DNA from 4 places in the Photorhabdus antumapuensis genome. Region 1 is predicted to be linked to each of the others. Evidence: predicted binding sites of a transcription regulator. Region 1 holds the regulator's gene; each other region holds the start of a gene.
What was found. Region 1 encodes CRP, which controls carbon source genes, mostly activating them, when cyclic AMP is high. Its sites were predicted from a motif close to ATGTGANNNNNNTCACAT; they were not measured.
Positions count from the first base shown of each region.

Region 2: yrbN (protein YrbN) is a predicted target of CRP. The motif match lies at 1,909-1,926, and genes of this name have one in related genera.
Region 3: msrB (peptide-methionine (R)-S-oxide reductase MsrB) is a predicted target of CRP. The motif match lies at 1,974-1,991, and genes of this name have one in related genera.
Region 4: udp (uridine phosphorylase) is a predicted target of CRP. The motif match lies at 3,982-3,999, and genes of this name have one in related genera.

Region 1 is NZ_JAHZMK010000023.1:27,279-35,109, forward strand. It holds gene murQ (N-acetylmuramic acid 6-phosphate etherase) at 1-351, shown strand, start outside; gene murP (PTS N-acetylmuramic acid transporter subunit IIBC) at 382-1,833, shown strand; gene KZ793_RS09465 (LysE family translocator) at 1,902-2,510, opposite strand; gene KZ793_RS09470 (hydrolase) at 2,615-3,595, shown strand; gene KZ793_RS09475 (YheU family protein) at 3,592-3,810, shown strand; gene KZ793_RS09480 (phosphoribulokinase) at 3,829-4,698, shown strand; gene KZ793_RS09485 (OsmC family protein) at 4,823-5,230, opposite strand; gene crp (cAMP-activated global transcriptional regulator CRP) at 5,552-6,184, shown strand; gene argD (bifunctional acetylornithine/succinyldiaminopimelate transaminase) at 6,234-7,445, opposite strand; gene KZ793_RS09500 (aminodeoxychorismate synthase component II) at 7,568-7,831, opposite strand, start outside.
Region 2 is NZ_JAHZMK010000021.1:100,430-108,260, forward strand. It holds gene KZ793_RS08590 (DEAD/DEAH family ATP-dependent RNA helicase) at 1-1,833, opposite strand, end outside; gene yrbN (protein YrbN) at 1,823-1,903, opposite strand; gene nlpI (lipoprotein NlpI) at 2,005-2,889, opposite strand; gene pnp (polyribonucleotide nucleotidyltransferase) at 3,012-5,141, opposite strand; gene rpsO (30S ribosomal protein S15) at 5,388-5,657, opposite strand; gene truB (tRNA pseudouridine(55) synthase TruB) at 5,780-6,727, opposite strand; gene rbfA (30S ribosome-binding factor RbfA) at 6,727-7,137, opposite strand; gene infB (translation initiation factor IF-2) at 7,203-7,831, opposite strand, start outside.
Region 3 is NZ_JAHZMK010000028.1:43,446-51,276, reverse strand. It holds gene KZ793_RS13010 (D-hexose-6-phosphate mutarotase) at 1-649, opposite strand, end outside; gene gapA (glyceraldehyde-3-phosphate dehydrogenase) at 774-1,769, opposite strand; gene msrB (peptide-methionine (R)-S-oxide reductase MsrB) at 2,113-2,523, shown strand; gene KZ793_RS12995 (YeaC family protein) at 2,606-2,875, shown strand; gene pncA (bifunctional nicotinamidase/pyrazinamidase) at 2,939-3,577, opposite strand; gene ansA (asparaginase) at 3,721-4,734, opposite strand; gene sppA (signal peptide peptidase SppA) at 4,858-6,723, opposite strand; gene KZ793_RS12975 (NAD(P)H nitroreductase) at 6,894-7,445, shown strand; gene selD (selenide, water dikinase SelD) at 7,457-7,831, shown strand, end outside.
Region 4 is NZ_JAHZMK010000021.1:16,878-24,708, reverse strand. It holds gene metE (5-methyltetrahydropteroyltriglutamate--homocysteine S-methyltransferase) at 1-1,416, shown strand, start outside; gene KZ793_RS08280 (intradiol ring-cleavage dioxygenase) at 1,660-2,493, shown strand; gene pcp (pyroglutamyl-peptidase I) at 2,737-3,393, opposite strand; gene udp (uridine phosphorylase) at 4,073-4,828, shown strand; gene KZ793_RS08265 (tyrosine-protein phosphatase) at 4,923-5,705, shown strand; gene KZ793_RS08260 (DedA family protein) at 5,774-6,310, shown strand; gene rmuC (DNA recombination protein RmuC) at 6,476-7,771, shown strand.

The DNA of each region.
Region 1 (7,831 bases):
GTTGGGCCAGAAATTGTCACAGGTTCATCACGTATGAAAGCCGGTACAGCACAAAAACTAATTCTGAATATGCTGACCACCGGCGCCATGATCCGTACAGGTAAAGTTTATGGCAACCTGATGGTGGACGTAGAAGCGACGAATGCCAAACTGGTTGAAAGGCAGAAAAATATCGTTATGGCCGCTACCGAATGTAATCGTGAACAAGCTGAACAGGCCCTGGCGGAATGTGATGGGCATTGTAAAACCGCCATTGTGATGATTCTGGCTGGAGTAAGCGCTCAGCAAGCAAAAGCTTTACTGGAAAAACATCACGGTTTTATTCGACCGACGATCTCAGCCATTCGGTAACGACTTCCCTGCTGAGTAAGGAGTAAGAAGATGGCTAAAATTAATCATACAGTCATTGCCCAGATCCTTAAAGCTATCGGCAATGCAGATAACGTGGCGCAATGTGGCAACTGTATGACCCGCCTGCGACTAACACTACGCGATAATACGCAGGTGGATAAAGTGGCGTTAAAACAGATCCCCAACGTGTTAGGTATTATTGAAAGCGACGATCAATTTCAGATTGTGCTTGGGCCGGGAAAAGCCCAAACAGCGGCTGAAATAATGAATGAATGGCTAAATTCGTCTACCCATACAGAACAATTGAAACCAAGCGACACTAATTTGACTAATATTGCTTCTGATAATAAAAAGCAGCTTAAAGAGAAGCAGGTGAGTGCTGTACATAAGTTCCTGACCAAATTCGCCACTATTTTTACGCCATTGATCCCCGGTTTTATTGCCGTTGGTCTACTTCTCGGCTTTGCTACTTTACTCGAACAGATAGCCATTCAGGGTGTTGAGCACCCTAATACTGTTTTGGTTGAAATCACCGGCTATATGAAAGTTTTCAGTAAAGGCATGTTCAGTTTTCTGAGTATTCTGATTGGTTATAACGCGCAAAAAGCCTTTGGTGGCTCGGGAATAAACGGGGCCATTATCGCCTCGCTGTTTGTACTCAGTTATAACCCAGACGCCACCAGCGGTTTTTATTCCGGTATCTCTACTTTCTTTGGTTATAGCATTGATCCACGCGGCAATATTATCGGCGTTCTTATCGCCGCTATTCTGGGAGCATGGGTAGAACGACAAATCCGTAAGATCATTCCAGACAATCTGGATATGATCCTCACCTCGGCTATTACCCTGCTAATCATGGGGGCCATTACCTTTATCCTCATCATGCCACTAGGGAGTTATCTGTTTAGCGGTATGTCATGGTTATTCCTTCACCTTAATGGTAATCCTTTTGGTACAGCAATATTGGCGGGGCTATTTTTACTCGCGGTTATGTTTGGTGTTCACCAAGGGTTTGTTCCGGTCTATTTCGCTCTCATGGACGCACAAGGCTTTAATTCTCTGTTCCCAATTCTTGCAATGGCGGGCGGAGGACAAGTTGGTGCAGCGCTGGCGCTGTATGTCAAAGCGAAAAAAGACTCTCTGCTACGCACGCAGATAAAAGGTGCCATTATTCCAGGCTTTCTTGGCATCGGTGAACCTTTGATTTACGGCGTCACACTTCCACGGATTAAACCCTTTATCACCGCCTGTTTGGGCGGTGCCGCTGGTGGTTTCTTTATCGGTTTGGTGGCTTATTTAGGTTTGCCCGTTGGATTGAATACGGTTTTCGGCCCATCCGGATTGGTCGCACTGCCGTTGATGACCTCCAACAGCGGGATTTTTATCGGCATGGCAGTTTACGCAACGGGGCTGATAATTGCTTATATCAGCGGTTTTGTACTAACCCTGATCTTCGGGAGTAAAAAAAGAGAGACGCTTTAACACCGATGTCCAAAGCCAAAAAGCATGAATAAATATTCTTTATAACCAGAATGCCATTTACGGATGAATTACCCAAACCAAATCAATGGCACACAGGTTGCCGTCAATATGCCCATCGTAATATTGAACAGAAACCAGGCATTGCGACTACGAAGTAACGTTCCAATCAATGAACCAAAACCCGCCCACACCATGCCACACAAGAAATTAATAAACATCACCGCGATACTGATCACAATGATGGAATAGAGGTAGTGATCACCAGCAATACTGTAACTGCCAACCGCGCCCACCCCTATCAGCCAAGCTTTCGGATTCAAAAACTGCAATAACCAACCTTGATACCACCGCACCGGCTTGATAACAGCGCTATCTTTGGTATCCAGACGTCGGTAACTGGCTGTTGCTGTTTTCCATGCCAACCACAGCAAATAGAAGCTACCTGCGATTTTCATAACCATGTGAATAGCAGGATAGACCAACAGCAATGCCGCTATTCCGAAAGCAGCCAGATATAAAATCGTCTGCATGCCCAGAACAACGCCAAAGAGCAACCCCAAAGAGCGGATAAAGCCGAAGTTAGCGCCTGATGAAGTCAGCAACATGTTGTTTGGACCCGGCGTAATGGCAGAAATAAACAAAAAAGTTATTAATGAAAAAATCAGGCTTGCTGTCATGAAGAGTTACCTTTCATCCTGAATAATGGCGTTTCCCTTTCACAGAAAATATCAGTATGTTATTCACCATACAAGATAACTAATCAATTTAACTCGAAACCATTATGACTGATATCTTTCGTCCTCTAACCGGAGCCAGTAATCCGCATTTGCAGACACTCCTTCCGCGTCTGGTGCGGAGGAATCCTGAACTGCAACCATATTGGCAACGACTTGATTTACCAGATAACGATTTTGTTGACCTGGCGTGGAGTGAAGATCCCACCACCGCAACACACAAGCCACGATTGATCCTGTTTCATGGTCTGGAAGGCAGTTTCCACAGCCCTTATGCTCACGGTTTGCTGCATATCTGCCAGGAAAAAGGCTGGCTTGGTGTTGTCATGCATTTCCGTGGATGCAGTGGTGAACCGAATCGCCAGAAACGTCTCTACCATTCTGGCGAAACAAGCGATGCCCGTTATTTTCTGAACTGGTTAAAACAGACCTACGGTGATGCGCCCACCTCAGCCGTAGGTTATTCAGTCGGCGGTAATATGCTGGCCTGCTATCTGGCAGAAGAAAAAACAGATGCCCGGATCAACGCTGCCGTTATTGTTTCCGCTCCTCTGATGCTGGAAGCCTGTTCCCTGCGGATAGAAAAAGGATTTTCTCAGGTTTATGAACGCTATTTACTTAATAGCCTGAAACGTAATGCCACCCGCAAATTGTTACGCTACCCCGGTTCACTCCCCATTAATTTGTCTCAGGTAAAAAGATTGAAACACATTCGGGAATTTGACGAAATTGTGACCGCAAAAATCCACGGTTTTAAAAATGCAGCGGACTATTACCGCCAATGTAGTGCTCTGCCGCGTCTGCCTGATATTACCGTGCCACTACTGATTATCCATGCTAAAGACGATCCCTTTATGGCACCGGAAGTTGTCCCTGATCTCAAAATGTTACCCAAAAATATTGAATACCAAATGACAGAATATGGTGGACATGTCGGCTTTGTCAGTGGTTCATTGAAGAAGCCACAAATGTGGCTGGAACAACGCATCCCAAATTGGCTGTCATCTTATCTGGAGCAACCACAATGATTATTCCGTGGCAACAACTGGAACCAGAAACTCTGCTAAATTTGATAGAGAGCTTTGTCCTCCGGGAAGGCACTGACTATGGCGAAGATGAAAAATCGCTTGAGCAGAAAGTCGCAGACATACGCCATCAATTGGAACGGGGAGATGTTATGCTGGTGTGGTCTGAACTGCATGAGAGTATCAATATTGTGCCAAAAAAAATGTTCCATTCTTAACATTATGGAGTTTACTGAATGTCTGCCAAACATCCGATTATTGCCATTACCGGCTCCAGCGGTGCCGGAACAACCACCACTAGTTTAGCTTTCCGTAAGATTTTCCAGCAACTTAACATCAGTGCAGCGCAGATAGAAGGAGATAGTTTCCACCGTTACACCCGCCCTGAAATGGATGCCGCAATCCGTAAAGCCAAAGAGCAAGGAAGGCATATCAGTTATTTTGGGCCAGAAGCCAATGATTTTGGCATGCTGGAAAAAACCATGATTGATTATGGTGAAACCGGTGAAGGCCGCCGTCGGAAGTACCTTCATACCTATGACGATGCCGTTCCTTACAACCAGCTCCCCGGTACATTTACACCGTGGGAATCTTTACCCAAGCAGACCGATGTGCTGTTTTATGAAGGTCTGCACGGTGGCGTTGTCACACCACAACATAATGTTGCCAGTCATGTTGATCTGCTAGTAGGAGTCGTGCCGATTGTCAACCTTGAATGGATACAGAAACTTGTCCGCGATACCGGAGAACGAGGACACTCGCAGGAAGCTGTGATGGATTCCGTCGTGCGTTCTATGGATGATTATATTAACTACATTACGCCACAATTCTCGCGAACACATATCAACTTCCAACGTGTCCCTACCGTTGATACATCCAATCCATTCTCAGCCAAAGCCATTCCATCACTGGATGAAAGTTTTATTGTCATCCGCTTCCGTGATCTGACTCAAATTGATTTCCCATACTTGTTAGCAATGTTACAAGGCTCATTCGTTTCAAGCATTAATACCATCGTGGTCCCCGGTGGAAAAATGGGACTAGCAATGGAATTAATTATGACGCCATTGGTACAGCGATTACTGGAAGGGGAAAAGATTTGTTAATCAGCGCCTGAGGTAAATTTAGAAAATCTGGTAGCTAAATTTGCATCTTATATTATTCAGTTAAAAAAGCAGGTAACTGAAATATTAGTTACCTGATGTTATTTTTTAATCAAGAAATAATATCTTAATCTATATCTTTAACTTCAAAACTGTGGGTAATTTCAACTGATTTCCCCAACATCAACGCAACAGAGCAATATTTTTCTGCGGAAAGCATGACTGCACGTTCAACCGCTTTATCTATTAAATCCTTACCCGTAACAATAAAATGCAGATTAATATGAGTAAACAAGCGTGGCGTCTCTTCACGACGGCGGGAAGTTAACTTTACTTCACAATCTCTTATGTCATACCTGCCTTTCTGCAAAATAGAAACTACATCAATCGTACTGCAACCACCGGCTGCCATTAATACCATTTCCATTGGGCTCGGTGCCTTATCGCCGGCATTACCATCCATCATGATCTGATGACCGGAAGATGACTCCCCCAAAAGAGACAATCCTTCAACCCATTTTACCCGCGCTTGCATAAATACCTCTTAAGTCGCTCTTTGCATCCAAGCCTACTCTTTCAGTATTAAACTGGCAATCTAATGAGCGGTTTATTATGCTGAAACAACACAAGACAAGACAGAAGCCTTTTCCTGTGTTAAAAACAGAAGCGGGCCAGGTATATATAGGTTAAGATCAATACCCTAAGGTTCAAATTTCAGATAACCTATATAAAACCCTCACCTGTCGGTTTTTCAACAAACTAATATGTTAAGCTAGTGTCTTTATAAGCCAGCCTGACGAGAAGCTTTTAGATTCTCGTGTTATTTAGGCAGCGATAACAACAGAGGATGAAGCGAATGGTTCTCGGCAAGCCACAAACAGACCCCACTCTTGAATGGTTTTTGTCACACTGCCATATTCATAAATATCCATCTAAAAGTACGCTTATTCATCAAGGCGAAAAAGCAGAGACGCTTTACTACATCGTAAAAGGCTCTGTTGCGGTTTTGATTAAAGATGAAGAAGGCAAAGAGATGATCCTCTCCTATTTAAATCAGGGAGATTTCATTGGTGAACTTGGATTATTTGAAGAGGGGCAAGAGCGTACAGCCTGGGTTCGGGCCAAAAGCGCCTGTGAAGTGGCTGAAATCTCCTATAAAAAATTCCGTCAACTGATTCAGGTAAACCCGGATATTTTGATGCGTTTATCTGCCCAAATGGCAAACCGTTTGCAAACAACTTCTGAGAAAGTCGGTAATCTAGCTTTCCTGGATGTTACCGGCCGGATTGCCCAAACTTTATTGAATCTGGCGAAACAACCAGATGCAATGACCCACCCTGACGGGATGCAAATCAAAATCACACGTCAGGAAATTGGTCAGATTGTTGGCTGTTCCCGCGAAACGGTTGGTCGTATTCTGAAAATGCTAGAAGATCAAAACTTGATCTCCGCACACGGCAAAACAATTGTTGTTTACGGTACCCGTTAATTCCTGATTAATCAGCGCATTATATTGCGCTGATTTCTCTTATACTTAATTACACCAACTGGTTAATTGCCAGTTCCAACCGTTCCATTCCTTGAGCAATCTCTTCTTCACTAATAATCAACGAAGGCGTGAAACGCAATACGTCACCACCCGCACTCAACAACATTAAGCCATTTTCAGCCGCCAGTTGCAGAATATCTTTAGCTTTTCCCTGATATGGCGCTTTGAGTTCCGCACCAATCAGCAGACCGTTTCCTCGGACTTCACCAAATATCGAATATTTCTGATTGATATCATTCAGAAAATTCACCATTAAATTATGGCGTTTTTCAACTCCCGCCAGAACCGCTGGTGTATTAATAATATCAAAAGCAACATTTGCAACTGCACAAGCCAATGGATTACCGCCATAAGTTGTACCATGAGTTCCCGGCGTCATCACTGAAGCAATATTCTCTGTCGTCAACATGGCGCTGATAGGGAAACCATTTCCCAATGCTTTTGCCGTGGTAATAATGTCCGGCGTAACGTCATAATGCATATAAGAAAATAGCTTACCAGTACGTCCCATCCCACTTTGCACTTCATCAAACACCAACAACACCTGATGCTTATCGCAAAGCTCACGCAACCCATGAATAAATGCCGGTGCTGCCGGCATAACTCCCCCTTCTCCCTGAACCGGTTCTAATACAACAGCACAAGTATGGTCATCTATGACGGCCTTCACTGCATCTAAGTCATTAAAAGGTACATGAATAATATCCGCAGGTTTTGGCCCAAAACCATCAGCATATTTTAGCTGACCACCCACAGAGACAGTAAATAGGGTTCGACCATGAAAACCCTGATGAAATGCGATAATTTTGGTTTTATAAGGACTGTGACGAGTAATTGCATAGTGGCGAGCTAGTTTAAATGCTGCTTCATTCGCTTCCGCTCCTGAGTTAGCAAAAAATACCCGCTCAGCAAAAGTCGCATCAATCAGTTTCTGCGCCAGAATCAAAGCGGGTTCATTGGTGAAAATATTACTGATATGCCAAAGTTTCTCCCCTTGCTGCTTCAAAACATCTACCAACGCGGGGTGACAATGACCCAAAGCCACAACAGCAATCCCTCCCGCAAAATCAATATATTCTTTCCCATGCTGATCCCATACACGACTACCTTGCCCTCTCACCGGTATAAACTGCGCTGGTGAATAAATTGGCAACATAACTTGATCGTATGTATTTCTATCTACTGCGGTATGCTCCTTCATTTTCCCACCCGTTTTTTATATACACGCCATTCAGAAGTGAAAACATAATCACCAAATATGCATAAAAAATCAAAGATGGGCAAATGAAAAAGATGGATAAATGAAGAAATTATCGGTATCTGTTAATATCTCAGAAAGTTGCTTAGTAACTGGTGACCTTGCTCACTGAGAATACTTTCAGGATGGAACTGCACACCTTCCAGTGGTAGAGTGCGATGACGAATGCCCATAATTTCATCGACGTTGCCATTATGCTGGCTCCATGCGGTGACTTCAAATGAGGCTGGTAACGTCTCTGCGGCAATCACCAATGAATGGTAACGAGTCGCGGTCAATGGCCGGTTAAGCCCTTTGAACACACCTTGCTGATTATGATGAATAGCAGA
Region 2 (7,831 bases), on a different contig from region 1:
TTCACCACCACGACCTTCTCCACTACGGCGTTCACCGCTGAAACGACGGCCACCACCGTTGAAATTCTCACGATCACGGCGAGGAGCATTGCCATTACTATTACCGTTACGTGGGCCACCACGGCGTTCACGACGTTCAAATGGTTGCGCATCCCCCATTAACTGCATATTCATTGGTTTATTCAGAATACGAGTACGGGTAAAGTGAGACAACAAGTCGCCTGGCATACCTTTTGGCAGCTCAATTGTAGAATGAGTTGCAAACAGTTTAATGTTACCAATATAACGGCTGCTGATATCGCCTTCGTTAGCAATCGCACCAACGATATGACGAACTTCAACACCATCGTCACGACCCACTTCAATCCGGTACAGCTCCATGTCACCAACATCACGGCGCTCACGGCGAGGACGATCACCACGTTGTTCACCCCGCTCACCACGATCATCGGAACCATTGCGACGACGATCATCACGCTCGTTGAACTCGCGACGAGGACGGCGAACCGGATCTGGTGGCAGAATCAACGGACGCTCACCTTGTGCCATTTTCAACAACGCCGCTGCCAGTGTTTCTATATCCAGATCTTCCGCAGGTTGCAATTTGGACAACAGAGCACGGTACTGCTCCAAATCGCTGCTTTCCAATTGTTGTTGCACATTGGCTGCGAATTTTTCCAGACGGCGCTGACTCAGCAACTCGGCATTCGGCAGTTCAACTTCAGGGATAGTCAACTTCATTGTACGTTCAACGTTACGCAGCAGGCGGCGTTCACGGTTTTCTACAAACAGTAATGCACGTCCCGCACGTCCCGCACGACCTGTACGACCAATACGGTGAACATAAGATTCCGCATCCATTGGAATATCATAGTTAACAACCAAACTGATACGCTCAACATCCAGACCACGCGCTGCAACATCCGTTGCGATCAGAATATCCAAACGACCATCTTTCAGACGTTCCAGTGTCTGCTCACGCAGTGCCTGATTCATATCACCGTTCAGGGCCGCACTATTGTAGCCACTACGCTCCAGTGCTTCTGCCACTTCCAGCGTTGCATTTTTAGTACGCACGAAAATAATCGCAGCATCAAAATCTTCAGCTTCCAGGAAACGCACCAACGCTTCATTTTTACGCATACCGTAAACAGACCAGTAACTCTGGCTGATGTCAGGACGGGTAGTTACACTCGCCTGGATACGCACTTCTTGCGGATCGTTCATAAAACGGCGAGTAATGCGACGGATAGCTTCTGGCATCGTTGCAGAGAACAGCGCAGTCTGATGTTCAGCAGGGATCTGGCTCATGATGTTTTCAACATCTTCGATAAAGCCCATACGCAGCATTTCGTCTGCTTCATCCAAAACTAAACCGCTCAGGTTAGACAGATCCAACGTACCACGCTTCAGATGGTCCAGAAGACGTCCTGGTGTACCCACAACAATTTGTGGCCCTTGACGTAAAGCACGTAACTGAACGTCATAACGTTGCCCACCATACAGTGCAACAACATTCACATTACGCATATGTTTAGAAAAATCCGCGCACGCTTCGGCTACCTGTACCGCCAGTTCACGGGTCGGTGCCAACACAAGGATCTGCGGAGCTTTCAGCTCAGCATTGATGTTATGCAATAAAGGCAGGCTGAATGCCGCCGTTTTACCACTGCCGGTCTGTGCCATACCCAGCACATCACGACCATTTAATAAATGGGGGATACATTGTTGCTGGATTGGAGATGGCTTTTCATAGCCAAGATCTTCCAGTGCAGAAAGAATAGGTGCTGATAAACCCAGATCAGCAAAGGAGATTTCAGTTTCAGTGGTCATGTAATGGTGCCTCATTAGTTATGGCGGCCAGTCTACATAACGCATTGAAAAAAATTTCGGTCATTTTCATTTAAAATGTGAACTGGCTCAAAGTATGTAATTAAACGAACAAACAAGCCCTCATCGGTCAAGATGATGGACTTTGCAAATCGATCTCGAAATGTTCGTCAGCTATTGCTGGTCCGATTCTGATAGGTCGTCTTGTTCCTGGCCTAACAGCGCCAATTCCAACAATGCATAGCGGTGCTCAACAAAGTTATGTGCATTGTTAGCCACCGTCAGCTTGAATAACGCAGAAGCGCTATCCTTGTCCCCCAGACTTAGGTAATGTTTACCTAAATAGAAGTCAGTTTCACTGAGATGCTCAGCGAGCGAAGTGTTATCCGTTGCATTCTCTTTCAGGCGATCCATCAATGTATATTCACTGATTTTGCCTAAATAGAATTCAACTATATTCCAGCCCCATTGCCCCCGGTTCGCTCTTTCGTAATGTTGCGACAAGTTTACCATCGCTCCTTTAGGATAAAATTCTTTTTCCACCAGGTATAACCACAACGAACGGAAGGGATCATTTGGATCGTCTTGATAAAACGCCTGCAGATCATCCTGCGCTAACTTATACCGGCCACCGTAATACAACGCGATGCCACGGTTCAGACGCGCGTAATTGTAAGTTGGATCAAGCTCTAATACAGAATCAAACGCTTCATAGGCGGCATCAAAATTGCCAGCCTGCGTAAAGTAAATTCCCAGATAATTAAAAATCTCTGGAATATTAGGCCGAATAGACAAGGCAATAGAAAAATCATTCCGTGCCAAGGCTCTCAGCCCGAGACTATCATACAGCACACCCCTCTCATATAAAAGCTGTGCGTACTCATCTTCTGTCAATGATCGACTCGCAAGAATCTGTTCCATACGGGCCAGAATAACTTCCTGCTGCAATGAAGGTTGTAATGGAATAGCAAAAACTTCGTTTTTACGCCAATCCTTGCTGCTGCATCCTGCCAAAATAAGTATTGCTACAGCATAACACCAGCGCAGAAAAAAATTCATTTCCTACTCCCAAAGTCAGACATTGATTAAGAATGCCCTATCACCTATTGCATTTATTGGGCCTCCTGCCCTGAGTCTGTTAAACGGCGCTTTTTTACAAGACACCGTTTATGACATCAAATTTATTCTGCTGATTGTGGTGCTGGTGATGCTTCCTCAACAGCTGTGCCGGCTGTCGCTTCTTTGATGCTCAGGCGAACACGACCCTGGCGATCAATTTCCAGTACTTTAACTGGTACTTCCTGACCAACCTGCAAATAGTCAGCCACTTTCTCAACGCGCTTATCAGCAATCTGCGAAATATGTACCAGACCTTCTTTACCACCACCGATAGCCACAAATGCGCCGAAATCAACGATACGGGTTACCTTACCGGCGTAAATACGGCCAACTTCGATCTCGGCGGTAATTTCTTCAATACGTCTGATTGCATGTTTTGCTTTTTCGCCATCAGTTGCAGCAATTTTCACCGTGCCATCATCTTCGATCTCAATGGTAGTGCCGGTCTCTTCAGTCAGTGCACGGATAACCGAACCACCTTTACCGATAACATCTTTGATCTTGTCCGGGTTGATCTTGATAGTATGAATGCGTGGTGCAAATTGAGAAATATCATCACGTGGAGTGGTAATTGCCTGCTCCATCACGCTCAGAATATGCAAACGTGCACCTTTTGCCTGATTCAACGCAACTTGCATAATTTCACGGGTGATACCTTCAATTTTGATATCCATTTGCAGCGCACTGATACCTTCACAGCTACCCGCTACTTTAAAGTCCATGTCACCCAGATGATCTTCGTCACCCAGAATATCAGACAGAACAACAAAGTTATCACCTTGTTTCACCAAGCCCATTGCAATACCAGCAACAGCAGCTTTAATCGGCACACCTGCATCCATCAACGCAAGAGATGCACCACAAACAGATGCCATTGAAGATGAACCGTTAGATTCTGTAATTTCAGAAACTACACGAACTGTGTATGGGAACTCGTTAGCTTTTGGCATGACTGCCAATACACCACGTTTAGCCAAACGGCCATGACCAATTTCACGACGCTTTGGTGAACCCATCATACCTGTTTCGCCAACAGAATATGGAGGGAAATTATAGTGCAGCAAGAAGCGATCTGTACGTTCGCCCATCAGTTCATCAATGATCTGTGCATCACGTTCTGTACCCAAAGTCGCAGTAACCAGAGCCTGAGTTTCACCGCGGGTAAACAATGCGGAACCGTGAGTACGGGGCAGAACACCAGTACGTACGTCCAACGCACGAACCATATCTTTTTCGCGGCCATCAATACGTGGTTCACCGCGCAGTACACGGCTACGAACAACATTTTTCTCTAAGCTGCCCAGAATTTCATGGATTTCCGCTTCTTCCAAAGTTTCATCCTGTTCCAACAGCGCAGCTGTAACTTCATCTTTGATAGCATCAACCTGAGCATAACGCTCCTGTTTCTCAATGATACGGTAAGCATCACCCAAACGGCTTTCTGCCAATTCAGCTACACGATCATGCAACGCCTGGTTAACAGGTTCTGGCACCCAATCCCATTTCTCTTTGCCTGCTTCCGCAGCCAACGCATTAATGTTATCAATAACCACTTGTTGTTGATCATGGCCGAACACTACCGCACCCAGCATTTGCTCTTCAGTCAGCAGATCTGCTTCAGATTCCACCATCAAAACAGCACCGGCAGTACCTGAAACCACCAGATCCAAACTGCTGTTTTTCAGTTCATCACTGGTTGGGTTCAGCACGTATTGATCATTAATATAACCAACGCGGGCAGCGCCAATCGGGCCATTAAATGGAATACCAGACAATGCCAGCACAGCAGAAGCGCCAATCATTGCAACGATATCCGGGTTAATTTGTGGATTGACAGAAACCACAGTCGCTACAATCTGAACTTCGTTTAGGAAACCTTCCGGAAACAGAGGACGCAGAGGGCGATCAATCAAACGTGCTACCAACGTTTCGCCTTCTCCTGGGCGGCCTTCACGACGGAAGAAGCTGCCTGGGATACGGCCTGCGGCGTAAGTACGCTCCTGATAGTTAACAGTCAGCGGGAAGAAATCCTGACCAGCTTTTACTTTTTTCTGACCAACAACAGTTACGAATACAGCAGTGTCATCCATATTGACCATGACAGCAGCCGTGGCCTGACGAGCCATCATACCCGTTTCGATAGTAACAGTATGTTGACCATATTGAAATTTACGAACAATCGGATTCAGCAAAATAATATCCTTTCGTTAACGTTGTCTTTTATATTCAGCAGACAACAATGAATGATCTCTTCATGCCACATCCTCGCGACTAATGACAGCTCTCACTCCTTTAAGCACTCTCATTAGCCGCGCGAACCTCTGTAACCGAAGAGCCTTACCCAAAAATCATCATCAGCATTCTTATGCTGTTACGTATGATGACTTCTCAGAAGAAAAGGGGCCATATATGGCCCCTTTCCACTGAAACTTGCTTGATTAGCGACGTAAGCCAAGACGCCCAATCAGCGCGGTGTAACTTGTTACATTTTTACGCTTCAGATAGTCCAGCAATTTACGACGCTGAGAAACCATGCGCAGCAGACCACGACGGCTATGGTGATCTTTTTTGTGCTCTGAAAAATGGCCTTGCAGGTGGTTAATCTGCGCAGTCAGCAAAGCAATCTGCACTTCACTAGAACCACTGTCATTCGCATCACGACCAAATTCAGCAATAATTTGCGCTTTTGCTTCAGTACTTAGAGACATATTACAACTCCAAAAATACATAAATTAAAATTACGGGTGCCGATCTCTAATTCAGCCACCCAACATATAGCTGCGCCATTCTACGCTGCAAATAAGTTAAGCGCAAGATAGCCCCAAATACCCTAATCCCGGCTTTCAACAACCAAACGGCGAGGAGCAACAAGCCCATCATCATTGATAACAGCAATGCCAATGAATTTCCGGTCATCACCTTCAGTTACACGTACCATACTTTCAACTAGAGCTGGGGATTTAGCACTGCGCACCGCCTGGCCTTGTTTAAAATAAGCCGCAACTACTGGAATCAAATTAACCTCTGGGAAATGAGCAATTGCGCTATCCATTGGTAATAGTAATGAATCAATTAATTCGCCCACAGGTATTTCCTGAGCTTTGGCCTGCTTTTGCAATTCATATAATTGCTCAAATGTCACCATGCGATCATTTGGATAATTCGCTACCTGTAAACGTCTTAAATAAATAACATGAGCACCACAGCCTAATAATTCACCTAAGTCATCAATAATAGTGCGAATATAAGTTCCTTTCGAACAGTATATTTCCAATTCCAGTTCATCATCTTCCCAACGGATAAACTGTAATTCATAGACTGTAATTGGTCGTGCTTCGCGTTCTACCTCAATCCCCTGACGAGCATACTCATACAATGGCTTTCCCTGATATTTCAGTGCAGAATACATGGAAGGAATTTGCATGGTATCACCACGGAATTTATCCAAAGCTTCATTAAGCTGAGCCTGATTTATCCGGATTGCTCTTTCACTGATGATCTGCCCATGTGAATCAGATGTGTCAGTTCGCTGACCAAGACGGGCTATCACCCGATAACGCTTGTCAGAATCCAGTAAGAACTGGGAAAACTTCGTCGCTTCACCCAAGCAAACCGGTAGCATACCCGTTGCCAGTGGATCCAACGCACCAGTGTGACCAGCTTTGTTGGCGTTGAAAATACGTTTTACTTTTTGCAACGCATCATTAGAAGAAATATCCTGCGGCTTATCCAGTAACAACACGCCATGTATATCACGACCGCGACGACGACGCCCCATTACTTCTCCTCTTTGTGATCCACAGAAACCCGGCGCTGTTCATCATTCTTCACGACATTAGTGACCAGATTGGACATCCGCATCCCCTCTACCAGGGAATTATCATAGGAGAAAGTCAGTTCTGGTACGACACGCAAACGCATTGCTTTACCCAGCAGAGAACGAATAAAACCAGAAGCTTCATTCAATGCCTTAATACCTTTTTTCACCACATCGGAATCATGTTCTTCAGTCAACACATTCAGAAAGGTAACAAATACTTTGGCGTAAGCCAAATCACGGGAAACTTCAACACCAGAAACAGTTGCCATACCAATCCGAGGATCTTTTACTTCTCTCTGTAAAATGATGGCAATCTCTTTTTGCATTTCCTGTGCAACGCGCTGAGTACGGCTGAATTCTCTTGCCATTGCTATATCTCCTGACATTTGGGGGGCATAAGCCCCCCAACAATGAAATTAACCAGCGGTAGGAATTAAGCGATAGAACGTTTAATTTCAATAATTTCAAATACTTCTATCATATCTCCGACGCGAACGTCGTTGTAGTTCTTAACGCCAATACCACATTCCATACCGTTACGGACTTCGTTAACGTCATCTTTAAAGCGGCGCAGGGATTCCAGCTCACCTTCGTAAATCACTACGTTATCACGCAGTACGCGGATTGGGTTATTTCGCTTAATGGTCCCTTCAGTCACCATACAACCTGCAATCGCACCGAATTTCGGTGACTTAAACACATCACGAACTTCTGCAAGGCCCATGATCTGCTGTTTATATTCAGGTGCCAGCATACCACTCATTGCCTGTTTAACTTCATCAATCAGGCTATAGATAACGGAGTAATAACGCAGATCCAGGCTTTCATTTTCAACAACCCGGCGTGCAGAAGCATCGGCACGAACGTTGAAACCCAGAATAATTGCATTAGAAGCAGCAGCCAATGTAGCGTCAGTTTCAGTAATACCACCTACGCCAGAGCCGATGATTTTCACTTTCACTTCATTGGTAGACAATTGTTCCAATGCTTCGCGGATCGCTTCACATGACCCTTGAACGTCAGATTTCAGAACAATATTCAATTCAGAAACTTCGCCTTCTT
Region 3 (7,831 bases), on a different contig from region 1:
TTATCAAATTAAAATCTTCCGGCTTGGTATAAATGCGATCAGTGCGACCATTGAAAATAAGATGCTCTGCCGTGGTGTGTTGCTGTTTGTCAGCAACCGCATCAGTAAAATATTTACCTAAACCGCTAATTGAAACCTGATTAATATCGCCTATATTCAGATAAGTGTGCAGGGCACAAGTTGCTTGATAATCACCATAGGTTTCCAGCTCCACTTCACAGGTTTCACACAGTTTGAAACGGGCAATCAAGGTAAAATCATAAGGCCACAATTTATGGGTATATTCATTGTCTTTCAGCGTGAAAGTTAATATGACGCCATTTTCATGTTCATTATGTGCGCTAAATTCCCAGGGAAGAATTCTGGCAAAGCCGTGACTTGGTGCTCCGGCGGAACCAAACCAAGGCCAGCAAATAGGTATACCACCGCGGATAGCGGTACCTGCTACAAATGCGGTTTTCTTGCTCAGCCATAACCCCGGCTCTTCACCACTGGGTTGCCAGACGATGAGATGCGCCCCTTGCAGGCTGATTGCACCACGAACTTTAGGATGAGAGACGACTATCAGTGGGAACCCATCTATATTTCGTTGACTAATAGCAGGAGAAATCTGTTCTGCAATCGGCAACGTAAAAATTTTATCGTTCATGCGTATAACCTTGTAAAACCAAAGCTGGGATATGGCATGGCTCAAGAATAACGCATGTTGTATACAGATTGAAATAAAGAGCTGCCGGGGAAGGCAGCTCTTTTCAGACAAAGTAATTACTCAGTTATTTGGAAATATGAGCAATCAGATCCAGAACTTTGTTAGAGTAACCGGTTTCGTTGTCATACCAAGAAACCAGTTTCACAAAGTTGTCGTTCAGAGCGATACCAGCTTTGGCGTCAAACACAGAAGTCAGTTTTTCTCCATTGAAATCGTTAGATACGACGTCATCTTCGGTGTAACCCAGAACGCCTTTCAATTCACCTTCCGCCGCGTCTTTGATTGCATCACAGATTTGTTGATAAGTGGCTGATTTTTCCAGACGTACAGTCAGGTCAACAACCGATACGTTAGGAGTAGGAACGCGGAAAGCCATGCCAGTCAGCTTACCATTTAGTTCAGGGATAACTTTACCAACAGCTTTAGCTGCGCCGGTAGATGATGGGATAATATTCTGAGCAGCGCCACGACCACCACGCCAATCTTTCGCAGAAGGACCGTCAACTGTTTTCTGAGTTGCTGTTGTTGCGTGAACAGTGGTCATCAGCCCTTCAACAATGCCGAATTTATCATTGATAACTTTAGCCAGCGGTGCCAGACAGTTAGTGGTACAGGAAGCATTGGAAACGATCTCCTGACCTGCATAAGTTTGGTGATTAACCCCCATAACAAACATAGGCGTGTCATCTTTGGACGGGCCGGTCAGAACAACTTTTTTCGCACCAGCGGCAATGTGCTTACGTGCAGTTTCGTCAGTCAGGAAGATACCTGTTGCTTCTGCAACAACGTCAGCACCTACTTCATTCCATTTCAGGTTAGCTGGATCTCTTTCTGCTGTAACGCGGATAGCTTTGCCGTTAACAACCAAGTGGCCGTCTTTTACTTCAACAGTGCCGTTGAAACGCCCGTGAGTTGAATCGTATTTCAGCATGTAAGCCATGTATTCGGCGTCGAGCAAATCGTTGATTGCAACGATTTCGATGTCTGAACGTTCTTGTGCAGCACGGAAAACAATACGGCCAATACGACCAAAACCGTTGATACCTACTTTGATAGTCATAGTGTTCCACCAGCTATTTTTTAGTGAATTAAAAATTATTACTAAAGTTACCAAAACCTTGCCAGCCGTCAAGCGGAATCGTGTCAATAGCCGAAAAACATTAGCTTTGAGTTCATCATTTAGACGCTTGCTATAGGGTACTGGCCATTGAGCCGCCCACCATTATCAAGGTGCAGACAGATATTGAAAGTTAATTGGTTAGATATGCGAGTCACATCACAAATAGTAGGATAAACAGATTCAGTTAACCGCTTAAAATAAATTCCACTGATGTAATGTTAATTTTTTGTTATTATTAATCAATTTTATTGAGAACATGAGTCTTATTATTAAGGTGGTCGTTATGGCTAATAACCCTGAAATTTCCCTTTATAAAGAACTTACTGATATTCAGCGTCATGTAACCCAGAATGCCGGGACAGAGCCGCCATTCTCAGGGAAATTGCTACAGAATAAGAAAAGTGGCGTGTATCATTGTTTGTGCTGCGAGCAGCCGTTATTTATGTCCGACACTAAATTTGATGCTGGTTGTGGCTGGCCGAGTTTTTACCAGCCTGCCACTCATGATGCAGTGCAGTATCTTGATGATGATAGTCACAATATGCATCGTATTGAGGTTCGTTGCGGTCATTGTAACGCTCATTTGGGGCATGTGTTCCCTGATGGTCCGCAACCAACGGGAGAGCGTTTTTGTATCAACTCGGCTGCATTAAGCTTTACTGATGAAAATACAGGCGAAAAAACAGTAGGTTAATTGTTTTTATTATTGCGGGCATAATCTTAGTTTACGCTAAGAATCGTTTCAGCTAATTCTGGAAAATAATGAGGAAATATCAATGGAACTGGATGATCTGTTATCTGTAATGACACCAGAAATATATCAACGCCTGGTTCAGGCAGTAGAACTGGGTAAATGGCAGGATGGTGTGCCTCTAACGGTAGAGCAGAAAGAGCATAGTTTGCAAATGATTATGCTATGGCAATCAAGGCATAACCATGATCCGCAACATATGACGATTGGTACTGATGGTCAGTTGGTGATGAAGAGTAAACAAGAACTGAAAGCGATCTTTCAGTCTGAAATGGTGGCAACATTCAAACCATAATCTTTGGCAAATAGGTGATGAACAGGCTGAGTGTGTAAAACTCAGCCTAGCCTTAGATTGATATCAGAGAAGAGCACCCTCTAGTTGATCAAGTTCTATCAATATAGCGCCTTGCTCTTTTAGCTCTTTGAATGCTGATTGGCTATCATTTGGACTAAGGTTAACCCCCCGACAACCATCAGTAATGACCCAGGTTTCATAACCTAATGCCAGCGCATCCAGCGCGGTAAATTTCACACAATAGTCAGTGGCGATACCAATAATAAACAGACGTTGAATTTGCTGTGTTTGCAGCCAGTCATCAAGCCGGGTTTTACTCTGATGGCCGTTGTCGAAGAACGCACTGTAGCTGTCGATCTGTGGATTTTCACCTTTGTGGAAAATTTCGAGAATTGCTTGCTTGTTTAGCTGTGGATGGAAATCAGCGCCATGCTGGCTTTGAACGCAGTGTACCGGCCACCATACTTGTGGAATACCGTTTAATAGACCGATATCACCGATCTTCTGGCCGGAATTTACGGCGAAGCTCATATGTTCAGCAGGATGCCAGTCTTGGCTGGCAATAATGCTGATATTGTGTTTCAGACAAATAGCAATTGCTTGATTTGCCGCAACAATGACTTGTTCACTCTCTTCTACGGCTAAAGCGCCGCCGGTACAGAAGTCGTTCTGTAGATCAATAAGTAATAGGGCTGTTTTCATCTCTTTCCTTGATTATTTATCAATATATACCCTTCATCTTTCAAGCTGCTGCTTTGTTGGCTGCTTTCACTCACCCCAGTCACATAGTTATCTATGCTCCCGGGGATTCGTTCACTTGCCGCCGCGCTGCAACTCGAAATCTATTAGGTATAACTTAATTCACCACGTAAATTTTGTTGCATTAAATAACGAATTTTTTCATTGCTATAGGGTTGACTGAGTAAATAGTGCAACTTGGTTAAAGTTGCTTCAAAAGTCATATCGTAGCCGCTTATCACCCCCGATTCTGCCAGAGCATGGCCCGTTGCATAACCTTCCATATTGACTCGGCCAGAAATGCATTGAGTCAAATTAACAACCACGATCCCTCTCTCTGTTGCCTGTCTTAGCTCTTTCAATAATTCAGGGTGCTGAGGCGCGTTTCCGACGCCATATGAGCGCAGGATGAGAGACTTAACCGGTTGCATTAAAATATTATTCACAACCTGACTGGAAAGGCCGGGATAAATGGTGATTACACCAATGGGCTGAGGGGTAATCTGATGAGTAATAAACTCACCGTGATTGACAGGGGCAGAACATGCATTGAAGGTTTTGATGTTAATGCCGGCTTCCATTAATGGAGAACAGTTTGGTGAGGCAAAAGCATCGAAACCGTCGGCATGGGCTTTGACGGTCCGGTTCCCACGAAACAGTTTATTATTGAAAAACAGGCTGACCTCGTTAACTGGGTAATTAGCGGCAAGATAAAGCGCATTCAACAAGTTTGTCTGCCCATCAGAGCGCAGTGCTTCCAGCGGGATTTGTGACCCGGTGACAATGACTGGCTTACCTAGATTTTCAAACATAAAGGAGAGGGCAGATGCCGTGAATGCCATTGTATCCGTACCATGCAGGATCACGAACCCATCATAATCATGGTAGTTTTCTCGGATATCATCAGCGATAAATTGCCAGTCTTCTGGAGTCATATCAGAAGAATCGATCAACGGTTGATGTTCACGTATGGTGAATGTCGGCATTTCCGGTCGATGGAATTCGGGCATCTTAGTTAGTTGGTGTTGTAAATGCCCGGAAACGGGAATGTATCCCTGAGATGAGTGCTGCATTCCAATGGTTCCGCCAGTATAGACGACATAAATAGATTTCTTCTGCATGATTGTACCTCATAAAAAGATCAGCAGGATTATAGGAGTATTGCAAAATAAAAAAAGCCTGACAGGGTTTGTCAGGCTAAATTAATCGAGCTATGACTAGCATCATGCATTGTTATCGGTTGTTTAGCGAATATCTCCGCAATTTAAACAGAATGCATAACGATTTTGTGGATCATTCAGATGGCGATAGAACTCACTCTGTTGTTTTACTTCCTGAGCTACTTGCACCAATGGAGCGGGGAGCCAGGCTTGAACCGCTTCCGGTACGATAGCTTGCGCGGTTGTTGTCAACTGGTTCATCAGCAACTCACTGAATGACATTTCAGGTTGCATCCAGTCAAGCGCTGGGTTGTCCAATTTTGCCAATTCAGCCGCTTTGGTGACTGCATCATCGAAATCCCCTAATTGGTCGACCAATCCATTAGTTTTCGCATCGTTACCAACCCACACATGCCCCTGAGCAATTTTATCGACTTCTTCACGTGTTTTATGGCGTGAAGTAGCAACAAGGCCAATAAAGTTGTTATAGCCATTCTCAATATTAAGCTGCATCAGTGCTGAGAATTCTTTGCTAAGTCCTTTAGTAACAGAAATGCCCGCGAGTGGTGTCGTGGAGACGCCATCAGTGTGGATACCAATATGTTCCAGACTGTTTTCATAAGTGGTGATGACACCGAAGATACCGATGGAACCCGTCAACGTACTTTGGTTTGCGATGATGTAATTAGCCGGGGTAGCGATCCAGTAGCCACCGGATGCCGCCATTCCCCCCATAGAAACCACCACGGGTTTATTCGTTGCACGTAGCGCAGCCAGTTCAGTGCGGATAACATCAGAAGCATTCACACTGCCACCGGGGCTGTTTACCCGCAGAATAACGGCTTTGATATTATCATCCAGACGAGCTTGACGAATCTGAGCGGCGGTTGTGTCACCGCCAACCATGCCTTGAGTCTGCTGCCCATCGACGATTGCACCTTGTGCGACAATAACGGCGATATTGCCTTTGGATGATAACCTGCCTTCCACCAATTGCGGTGCATAATCATAAATGCTGATAGCATTGAAGTGACGGTTTTTCTCGTCCCAACCAAAGGCTTTTGTCATGTCATTTTCAATGACATTGCGCGGCGCAACATAATCGACCAGTTTGTATTTAAGTGCATATTGCGCATTGTCTCCGCCAACAGCACGTAAGTTAGCAATCATCTCATCAGCGCCAGGGAATACTTGATGAACAGAGAGCTTGCGGTTGGTAGCGACAGTATTGAGGTAGTTGTGCCACAGACCGTTGACCCAACGGCTATCAGCCTCGCGGGCAGCGGGGGACATATCATCACGCATAACCGGTTCAACGGCTGATTTATATGTGCCGACGCGGAAAATATGCGCGGTGACTTTCAGTGAATCCAGCAGGGATTTATAATACAAGTTATTGGTTGAATAGCCATAAAGGCCAACCGTTCCTTGTGGCGATAGATAGATTTTATCGGCAAAGGTAGCCAGATAATATTGCGACTGATTATAACTATCACTGATAGCATAAACCGGTTTACCGGAAGTTTTAAACTCATTAATTGCCTTACCGATATACTGCATAGAGGGCTGGTCGGTGCCGATGAAATCATCAAGTTTCAGCACCAGCCCGGTGATTTTGTTATCGGTTTTTGCTTGGCGAATGCTATCAACAATATCAAACAGGGAGTTTTCCTGGAATTTATTGCTGGATGTACCAAACAACTCACGGCCTAATTGAGTTAATGGAGTACGGCTGGAGACCTGATCCACAATGATACCGGTGAGATTGACATATAACGCTCCTTGATAACTATCTGCCGTTTTGTTTGGCTGTTGGTAAATCAGAAAACCGCCAACCACAACCAGAATCAGCATGATAAAAATCAAGTTTGAAATGACTTCCCGAATAAAATTTAATAGTTGCCAACTCCATTTAAATAATCTTGCGATCAACTTCCATAAAATACGCATATCATCTCCAAAACTAGGATCAAGTGAAGCTATCCTAATGATCAGACATGTAAATGTCAGCTTCAAATAGTGGCATATTGTCTGAAAAGATAGCTTTGGGGCTTTTATTTGTTAACAAATAAACAGAAAATGCTAGCTTATAACAAAATACATTACCTAGGAGAGAAAAAATGGATGCACTAGAACTTTTGTTGAACAGACGTTCAGTATCACGTTTAACAACCCCGGCACCTCAAGGTGAAGCATTACAGCATATTTTGGCGGCGGGAATGAGAGCACCTGATCATGGCGCATTACGTCCGTGGCACTTTACTGTCATGCAGGATGAAGGTATTGAGCGATTCAGTCGATTACTCCATCAAGCAGCCATTGATAGTAACCTTGGTGCTGAGGCGGAAGAAAAAGCGAAAAATGCGCCTTATCGTGCACCATTAATCATCGCGGTTATGGCAAAAGTGGCTGAGAATTCCAAAATACCTGAATGGGAACAGGTGGTTTCGGCTGGTTGTGCTGTACATGCGATGCAAATGGCTGCTGTGGCTCAAGGGTTTGGTGGTATCTGGCGTACCGGTTCATGGACTGATGATCATACCGTGCGTGCCGGTTTGGGTTGTCATGAACATGACAAAATAGTGGGTTTTCTCTACCTTGGAACGCCTGTACTAAAAGCGCCAAATAAGGTTACTGCGCCTGATATGACCAATTTTGTCAGCTATTTGTAACGGGGCCTGTTATGTCAACAGAAGTTCGTCTTACCCAATACAGCCACGGCGCTGGGTGCGGTTGTAAGATTTCACCAAAAGTTTTGGAAACCATTCTGCATAGTGAGCAGGAAAAATTTCTTGATCCTCACTTATTGGTTGGTAATGAAACCCGTGATGATGCTGCGGTTTATGATATTGGCAATGGTACCGGCATTATCAGTACGACAGATTTCTTCATGCCGATTGTCGATAATCCATTTGATTTTGGGCGCATTGCTGCCACAAATGCTATCAGCGATATTTATGCAATGGGCGGTAAGCCTATTATGGCGATAGCTATTTTGGGATGGCCGATTGATAAATTGGCGCCGGAAATTGCCCGTAAGGTGATTGAAGGTGGCCGG
Region 4 (7,831 bases), on a different contig from region 1:
CTTGGTGTGATTAATGGTCGTAATGTGTGGCGTGCTGATTTAACGACTAAATATCAGTTGATTAAGCCATTGGTAGATAACCGTACACTGTGGATCGGTTCTTCCTGTTCTCTTCTGCATAGCCCTATCGATCTGAATGATGAGACTGCGCTTGATGCAGAGGTGAAAAGCTGGTTTGCGTTCGCATTGCAGAAATGTGAAGAGTTATCCCTGCTGGCTGCGGGATTGAATCAGCCAGAAGGCGGTAAACAAGCAGAGTTGGATGCTTATAGTGCGCCAATCCGTGCTCGTCGTGAATCTAAACGGGTGAATAATCAGGCTGTTACTGAGCGCCTTGCCGCAATTAATCCACAGGACAGTGAGCGTAATCAGCCATACCCACAGCGTGCGGAAATACAGCGTCAGCGCTATAACTTGCCATTGTGGCCGACAACAACAATTGGATCGTTCCCGCAAACGACGGAAATTCGTGGCTTGCGTTTGGATTTCAAAAAAGGTCGGGTGGATGGTGCCAGCTATCGTACTAATATCTGTGAACATATTAAGCAGGCAATTAACGAACAAGAACGTTTAGGATTAGATGTATTGGTGCATGGCGAAGCTGAACGTAACGACATGGTGGAGTATTTCGGTGAACACCTCGACGGTTTTGTCTTTACGCAGAATGGCTGGGTTCAGAGCTATGGATCTCGCTGCGTTAAGCCACCAGTGATTATTGGTGATGTCAGCCGTCCTGAAGCTATCACTGTAGAATGGGCTAAATATGCTCAATCGCTGACGGAGAAACCTGTCAAAGGGATGTTAACTGGGCCGGTGACAATTCTCTGTTGGTCATTCCCAAGGGAAGATGTCAGCCGTGAGACGATTGCTAAGCAGATTGCATTGGCACTGCGTGATGAAGTGGACGATTTGCAAGAAGCGGGCATTGGTATCATTCAGATTGATGAGCCAGCATTGCGGGAAGGTTTACCACTGCGCCGGGAAGAGTGGCAGTCCTATCTTGATTGGGCGGTAGAAGCATTTAAATTGAATGCTGCAATTGCTAAAGATGACACGCAGATTCACACTCATATGTGTTATTGCGAGTTCAATGACATTATGCCTTCCATTGCAGCATTAGATGCGGACGTGATTACTATTGAGACTTCCCGTTCAGATATGGAGCTGTTGGATTCATTCGAAAACTTCTCTTATCCGAATGAGATCGGGCCAGGTGTTTATGATATTCATTCACCTAACGTACCCAGTATTGAATGGATTGAAGCACTATTACGTAAAGCGGCTGATCGTATTCCGGTTGAACGTTTGTGGGTTAACCCGGATTGTGGCTTGAAAACCCGTGGTTGGACTGAAACTCGCCAGTCACTGGCAAACATGGTACAAGCGGCGAAACGCCTCCGCGAATCAGTGAAATAATTAATCCAGCAATTTGCCTGTCACCATTAATTGGTGATGGGCATTTTTCATAAAATAATCTTTTTTTTTTGCAGTAGCGCATTGTGATACGGCTTAGCTGGGATCTTTTCTATTACCAAACTTTTAGTAACTTATATATGCCATATTGGTATTTGAAAAAGTATATTTTATTAACAAAATAACTGGGGTATTAACAAGATGGAAGCATTGTAATAGAAACTTAATAATTAAAGAGAGGATTATATGGATGTTAATAATTTGCAAGGTAAGAAAAGTAGCTCTCGAAGAAATTTTTTAAAAAGCAGTGCTGCTATTACGGCGACTGCGGCACTTGCTCCGATGAGTTTAGCTCGTGCGGAGGCAAAGTTATCCCCACAACATGGAATAGGCGTATGTACGCTTGCGCCAGAGCAGATATCAGGGCCGTATTTCCGAAATGACAAAATTGTAAGAAGGGATATTACCGATTCAGAAGTAGGAATACCTTTTTTATTGAAAATTACTGTCATGGATAAAAAAACATGTAAACCGGTTGATAATTTATTTGTTGATATTTGGCATTGTAATAGTCGGGGAAAATATTCTGGTTGGAGTTATATCAGCCCCGATATAGTACCTAATGTTGCTGGAATAGGTTCTAGCAATAGAACTGATGATAAAAATTTTCTAAGAGGAGCTCAACCATCGGATAAGAATGGGATAGTGAATTTTACGACTATTTATCCTGGGTTTTATGCTGGTAGAGCGACTCATATTCATATTGGAATCAGAAAATTGAGCACAGATGTGACTGACAAAGAGCACTTTGCTTTTGTAGGTCAAATGTATTTTCCAGAAGAGATCAATACAGAGGTTTATAAGTATGATCTGTATTCAAAACGGAGGGTAATCCGAACCAAAAATCATGAGGATGAATATTTTAAAAATATGAGTGGTCATCTTTCAGAAATAAAAGTAACAAAAATAGACGAATCTGATATTAACCGTGGGATACTGGGTGAAATAATTCTATCGATAGACTTGGAAAATATATCTAATTTCATAACTAAAGATGATTTATATTCCCATACGGTATGACCGGTTTTGTTGAATAAACTAAACTTCAATGTAATAACAGTCTGAATTATAAAGTAACCTATGTAAATGGTATGCTGATTAATAATTTAATAAAGTATCAGTACTTGATATTTACATACGGATATTGTGCAGGCACAGAGAGGATTATCTTTACTGTTTGATGGATATTATCAGTAGATCATATTTTCTGTGCCTGTCATTTTCTCAGAGAAAAACTTTCAGCCTCGCAAACAGAATGTCAAATTAATGAGTTGCGCCTCCATGAATGGCGATATCTTCACTGTTTTTTAATGCTTCATCAATAGCAATTTCCAGCGCTGTTATAACTGTTTCCAGGGTCATACTCGGAGTACCTGGATACCGAACTGCTTGCTCAGGTAGATAAGGAATATGGATAAATCCACCGCGTATTTCAGGATTGGTGTATGCCAAATGATGCAACAAGCCATACATGACATGATTACAGACGAAGGTGCCTGCGGTTTGTGAAATGGAGGCAGGGACTCCGGCGTCACGCAAACCCTTAACTATTGCATTGATCGGTAACGTGGCGAAGTAAGCGGCAGGGCCTGTTGCGACTATGGGGGTATTGATAGGCTGATTGCCTTGATTATCAGGAATGCTAGCATCATTGATATTAATTGCCACGCGTTCCACGGTAATATTTGGTCTACCGCCTGCTTGTCCTACGGCAATGACCAGATCAGGCTGTACATCATCAATAGCAGCATACAGACAAGCCAGAGAGACGTCGAACACACATGGAAGCTGACGCGCTTCAATGCGGGCCCCACATAATTCTCGCCCCTGTAATTGCTTAGCTGCTTCCCACGATGGATTAATCTTTTCTTTGTCGAAAGGCTCGAAACCTGTAATTAAAACTGTTTTTTGTGTCATCATAGATAGTGCCCTATATGGTGGAAAGAGTCTAATATATCTAAACAATATGCATCCTATAAAAGGATAACTGTGATATTTATATTTGGTAATTGTTTTATTTTTGTTGAAAATATAATTGTAATATGTTGGTAAATAAGCAAGAAAAATACAGTTAATTTTTTAATATGTTAATCATAAGAAAAAGTTATTTTAAAAATAGTCCAACTTATTGCGTTGTTGATTTATAAATGTTAGGAGAGTATTTTAATAGCGACGGTGATTTATATTTGGTTCAGTTGATAGTTTATTGGAAATATTTTGTTTTATGACCGGGTTATGAAACGATAAATTTTTCTTTGTGATGGGATGGATATTAGCCCTTATTAACTCTCAGGGAAAAAATATTTCGATGAGATAATCCGTGATATATTTTTCTCGGTATGTTTGAAATATAAATATAACTAAACAATGGATAGTTTTTTCCATAATATGAGCTCATTCAAGTTAGTTTATGGACGGAAGAAAATGCCCTGTTTCTTTATCGTCTCATGGTTATTTTGTGATTTATGTCTCAAAATAATGTACGTTTTTCTTTTTTATATTACTTTGAAGTGACATTTATCACTAAAAGATGTCTAAATGCTCAGTACAGTAGATCTCAACTAATTTCATTATAAATTTTCTTGCTGAGGAGTCTGATATGTCTGATGTATTTCACTTAGGTCTGACCAAAAGCGACCTGCAAGGCGCAACTTTAGCTATTGTTCCGGGTGATCCGAAACGTGTGGAAAAAATCGCAAGATTGATGGATAACCCGGTTCATCTTGCTTCTTTACGTGAATTTACGTCATGGCGGGCAGAAATTGATGGTAAGGCTGTCATTGTGTGCTCTACGGGTATTGGTGGCCCGTCAACCTCTATTGCTGTTGAAGAATTAGCGCAATTGGGGGTGCGTACTTTTTTGCGTATCGGTACAACAGGTGCAATTCAGGAAAATATCAATGTTGGTGATGTGTTGGTGACTACCGCTGCTGTTCGTTTGGATGGTGCCAGCCTGCATTTTGCTCCGATGGAATTCCCGGCGGTTGCTGATTTTGAATGTACGACTGCTTTGTACGAAGCAGCAAAAGATTTGGGTGCAACGGTACATGTGGGGATAACGGCCTCTTCCGATACTTTTTATCCCGGTCAGGAGCGTTACGATACCTATTCTGGCCGGGTTGTGAGCCGTTTCAAAGGCTCAATGGCTGAATGGCAGGCGATGGGCGTCATGAATTATGAAATGGAATCGGCAACTTTATTAACAATGTGTACAAGCCAAGGGCTACGTGCGGGTATGGTTGCTGGTGTCATTGTTAACCGTACTCAGCAGGAGATTCCTAATGTTGAATTACTTGAGAAAACAGAAAGTAACGCATTGGGGATTGTCGTAGAAGCTGCTCGCCGTTTGTTGTAAATCATACTTTTTGGGCCGGAGTATTCCGGCTCACTCTTATTTTAAAGAGAAATCTGTTAATGTTTTAATACCTAACAACTCATTAAAAGTCATCATGATCACAACATCTTTATTGCACCCATCAGTACTTCCCCTCAATGGAGGGATTAATTTTCGTGATTTAGGCGGTAAAAAAGTAGCGAATGGTGGAAAAATCAAATCAGGTTTACTTTTCCGCTCAGGTTCTCTGGATCGCTTAACAGAAAAAGACCAATCTTTCCTGGAAAATAGAAATCTCTTTCAAATCATAGATTATCGTGATACCAGTGAAATAGCGGATAAGCCCGATTTGGTATGGAATGGCGCTAATTATCATCATGCCCCGGCCAATCCATTATCTGAGGAAGTGAATGCGAATCTGGAGAAGTTGACATCAGATATGTTGGAACAATTTGATCCGCAAACATTTATGTTCCGTCTTTATGCATTACTGCCTCTGAAAAATTCAGCCTATAAGACATTAGTTAAATTACTGCAACAACCGGAAAAAGGTGGGATAGTCCAGCATTGTGCGGTAGGTAAAGACAGAACCGGTGTAGGTTCTGCGCTGGTATTGTTTGCTCTGGGGGCTGATTTGAATACGGTAATGGAAGATTATTTAGTAACTCACTTTACTCTGGCTCCTTACCGTGAATATTTATTAAATGAGCATGCGAAAACCATGAGTGATGATGTAGTTGATAAATTCGCTTATGTTTATTCCGTGAGAGAAGAGTTTTTAATGACGGCATTAAACAGTATTAACCAACATTATGGCAGTGTAGATATATGGCTGGAAAAAGATCTTGGCCTTGATTTTTCTGCTCGTAAGAAATTACAAGGTTATTTCCTTGAATAAAAAGTTGGTTTAATTCTGGTTAATGCAGCGGTGGTTAAATTGAATGTGGTATTAATCAATACAGGAATATGAATTTGAGTCTTCATGAAATAGTTGATCTGGTAATCGCTTTTGTTAAAGCTCATGATACCTGGATCATGCCGATTGTTTTCTTGCTTGCTTTTGGTGAATCTCTGGCTTTTTTCTCTTTGTTATTACCTGCAACGATCATATTGCTTGGATTGGGGGCATTAATAGGCGAAGGTGGTCTTAATTTCTGGCCAATTTGGTTGGCAGCAGCAGCAGGGGCTTTTTTGGGCGATTGGGTATCTTATATTGTTGGCGCCTATTTTAAAGGTGATATTAGTAAAGTTTGGCCGATTTCTCGTAAACCACAACTACTGACACGAGTGCACCATTTCTTTGAACGTTGGGGTATCTGGAGCATTTTCTTTGGTCGATTCTTTGGGCCATTCCGTGCAATTGTGCCATTAGTCGCAGGTATTTGTACCATGCCATTGCGTTATTTCCAGATAGCGAATATCTGTTCTGCACTTATCTGGTCTTTTGGGGTATTAGCTCCAGGCGCGTTTGGTTTGCAATGGTTAGTGCAATGGGTGAGTTAATTGAGAGCAGCTTCGCAGACTGAACCATCTGTATAAATCATTCTGGACATCTATACAGTAGCAATTTAGTTTATCTGGTCGAAGAGTGTAATAGAGGAAATACCGGTGGGTATCCAGTTGTTATATACGTTGATAGGTGCTCTTGGCGGCCTGTTGGGCGGTGGTATTCTCGTTTGGTTCTCCGTTCATCAACGTATTCAACAGCAAGAATTGGAATTACGGAAATTGGACAGCCAGCTTGCCGTTGCCAGTGAGAAACTTGAACAATCAGCTTATTGGCGTGTTGAATGCGAGCAATTGAACCAGGAATTGCGGGCTCAAAGAGAAGTTAATAGCGTGCAAGAATCTGAACTGCGGGAAGTGACTACACGCTTGGAAGAGAGTCGTCTCGCGGCTGAAGAGAAGCAGCGGTTGCTGATCAACAGTGAACTACGTTTGAATACTCAATTTGAGAATTTGGCTAATCGTATTTTTGAACAAACGGGCCGCCGTACGGATGAACAAAATCGGCAAAGTCTCAATACTCTTTTAGCGCCATTTCGTGAACAGCTTGATGGCCTTCATCGGCAGGTACAGGAAAGTTTTGGTCAGGAAGCCCGTGAACGGCATACTCTTGCACATGAAATCCGTAACTTACAGCAACTGAATGTCCAGATGGCACAGGAAGCTATCAATCTGACAAATGCCCTTAAAGGTAATAATAAAATTCAGGGAGATTGGGGAGAAGTCGTGTTATCCCGTATTCTGGAAGCTTCTGGTTTACGAGAAGGGCATGAGTTTTGTACTCAGGTTAATATCAAGGTAGAGGGTAACCGCCGTTTCCAACCTGATGTTATTGTTCATTTGCCGCAAGGGAAGGATGTGGTCATTGATGCCAAGATGTCACTGGTCGCTTATGAGCGTTATTTTAACAGTGGCGATCGGCATCAGCAGGAGTTAGCCCTTCAAGAGCATATCGACTCGATTAAAGGTCATATTCGTGGTTTGAGTCGCAAAGATTACCAACAGTTGCCCGGACTGAAATCGTTGGATTATGTATTGATGTTTATTCCGGTTGAACCTGCTTATTTGGTTGCGCTTAACAAGGCGCCTGAGCTGCTTGATGAGGCTCTTAAACACAATATTATGCTAGTTAGTCCATCAACATTGTTGGTTGCTGTGCGTACTATTAATAACTTGTGGCGCTATGAGTATCAAAGCCAGAATGCGCGTTTAATCGCGGATAAGGCCGCCCGTATGTATGATAAAATGCGTTTGTTTGTCGATGACATGCAAGGTTTGGGGCAAAGCCTGGATAAGGCTCAACTTAATTATCGGCTGGCAATGAAAAAGCTGACCGAGGGACGTGGCAACCTGATCAGCCAGGCAGAGAGTTTTCGTAATTTAGGTGTTGAAGTGAAACGTCCTATTGATCCCGAACTGGCGGATAGGGCCAGCCAACCACCCTGTGCTAATGATTAATACCAAGATAGGGTTTTATCTGAAAGGCTGATACACTTTTATAACGCTTTGAATAAAAAA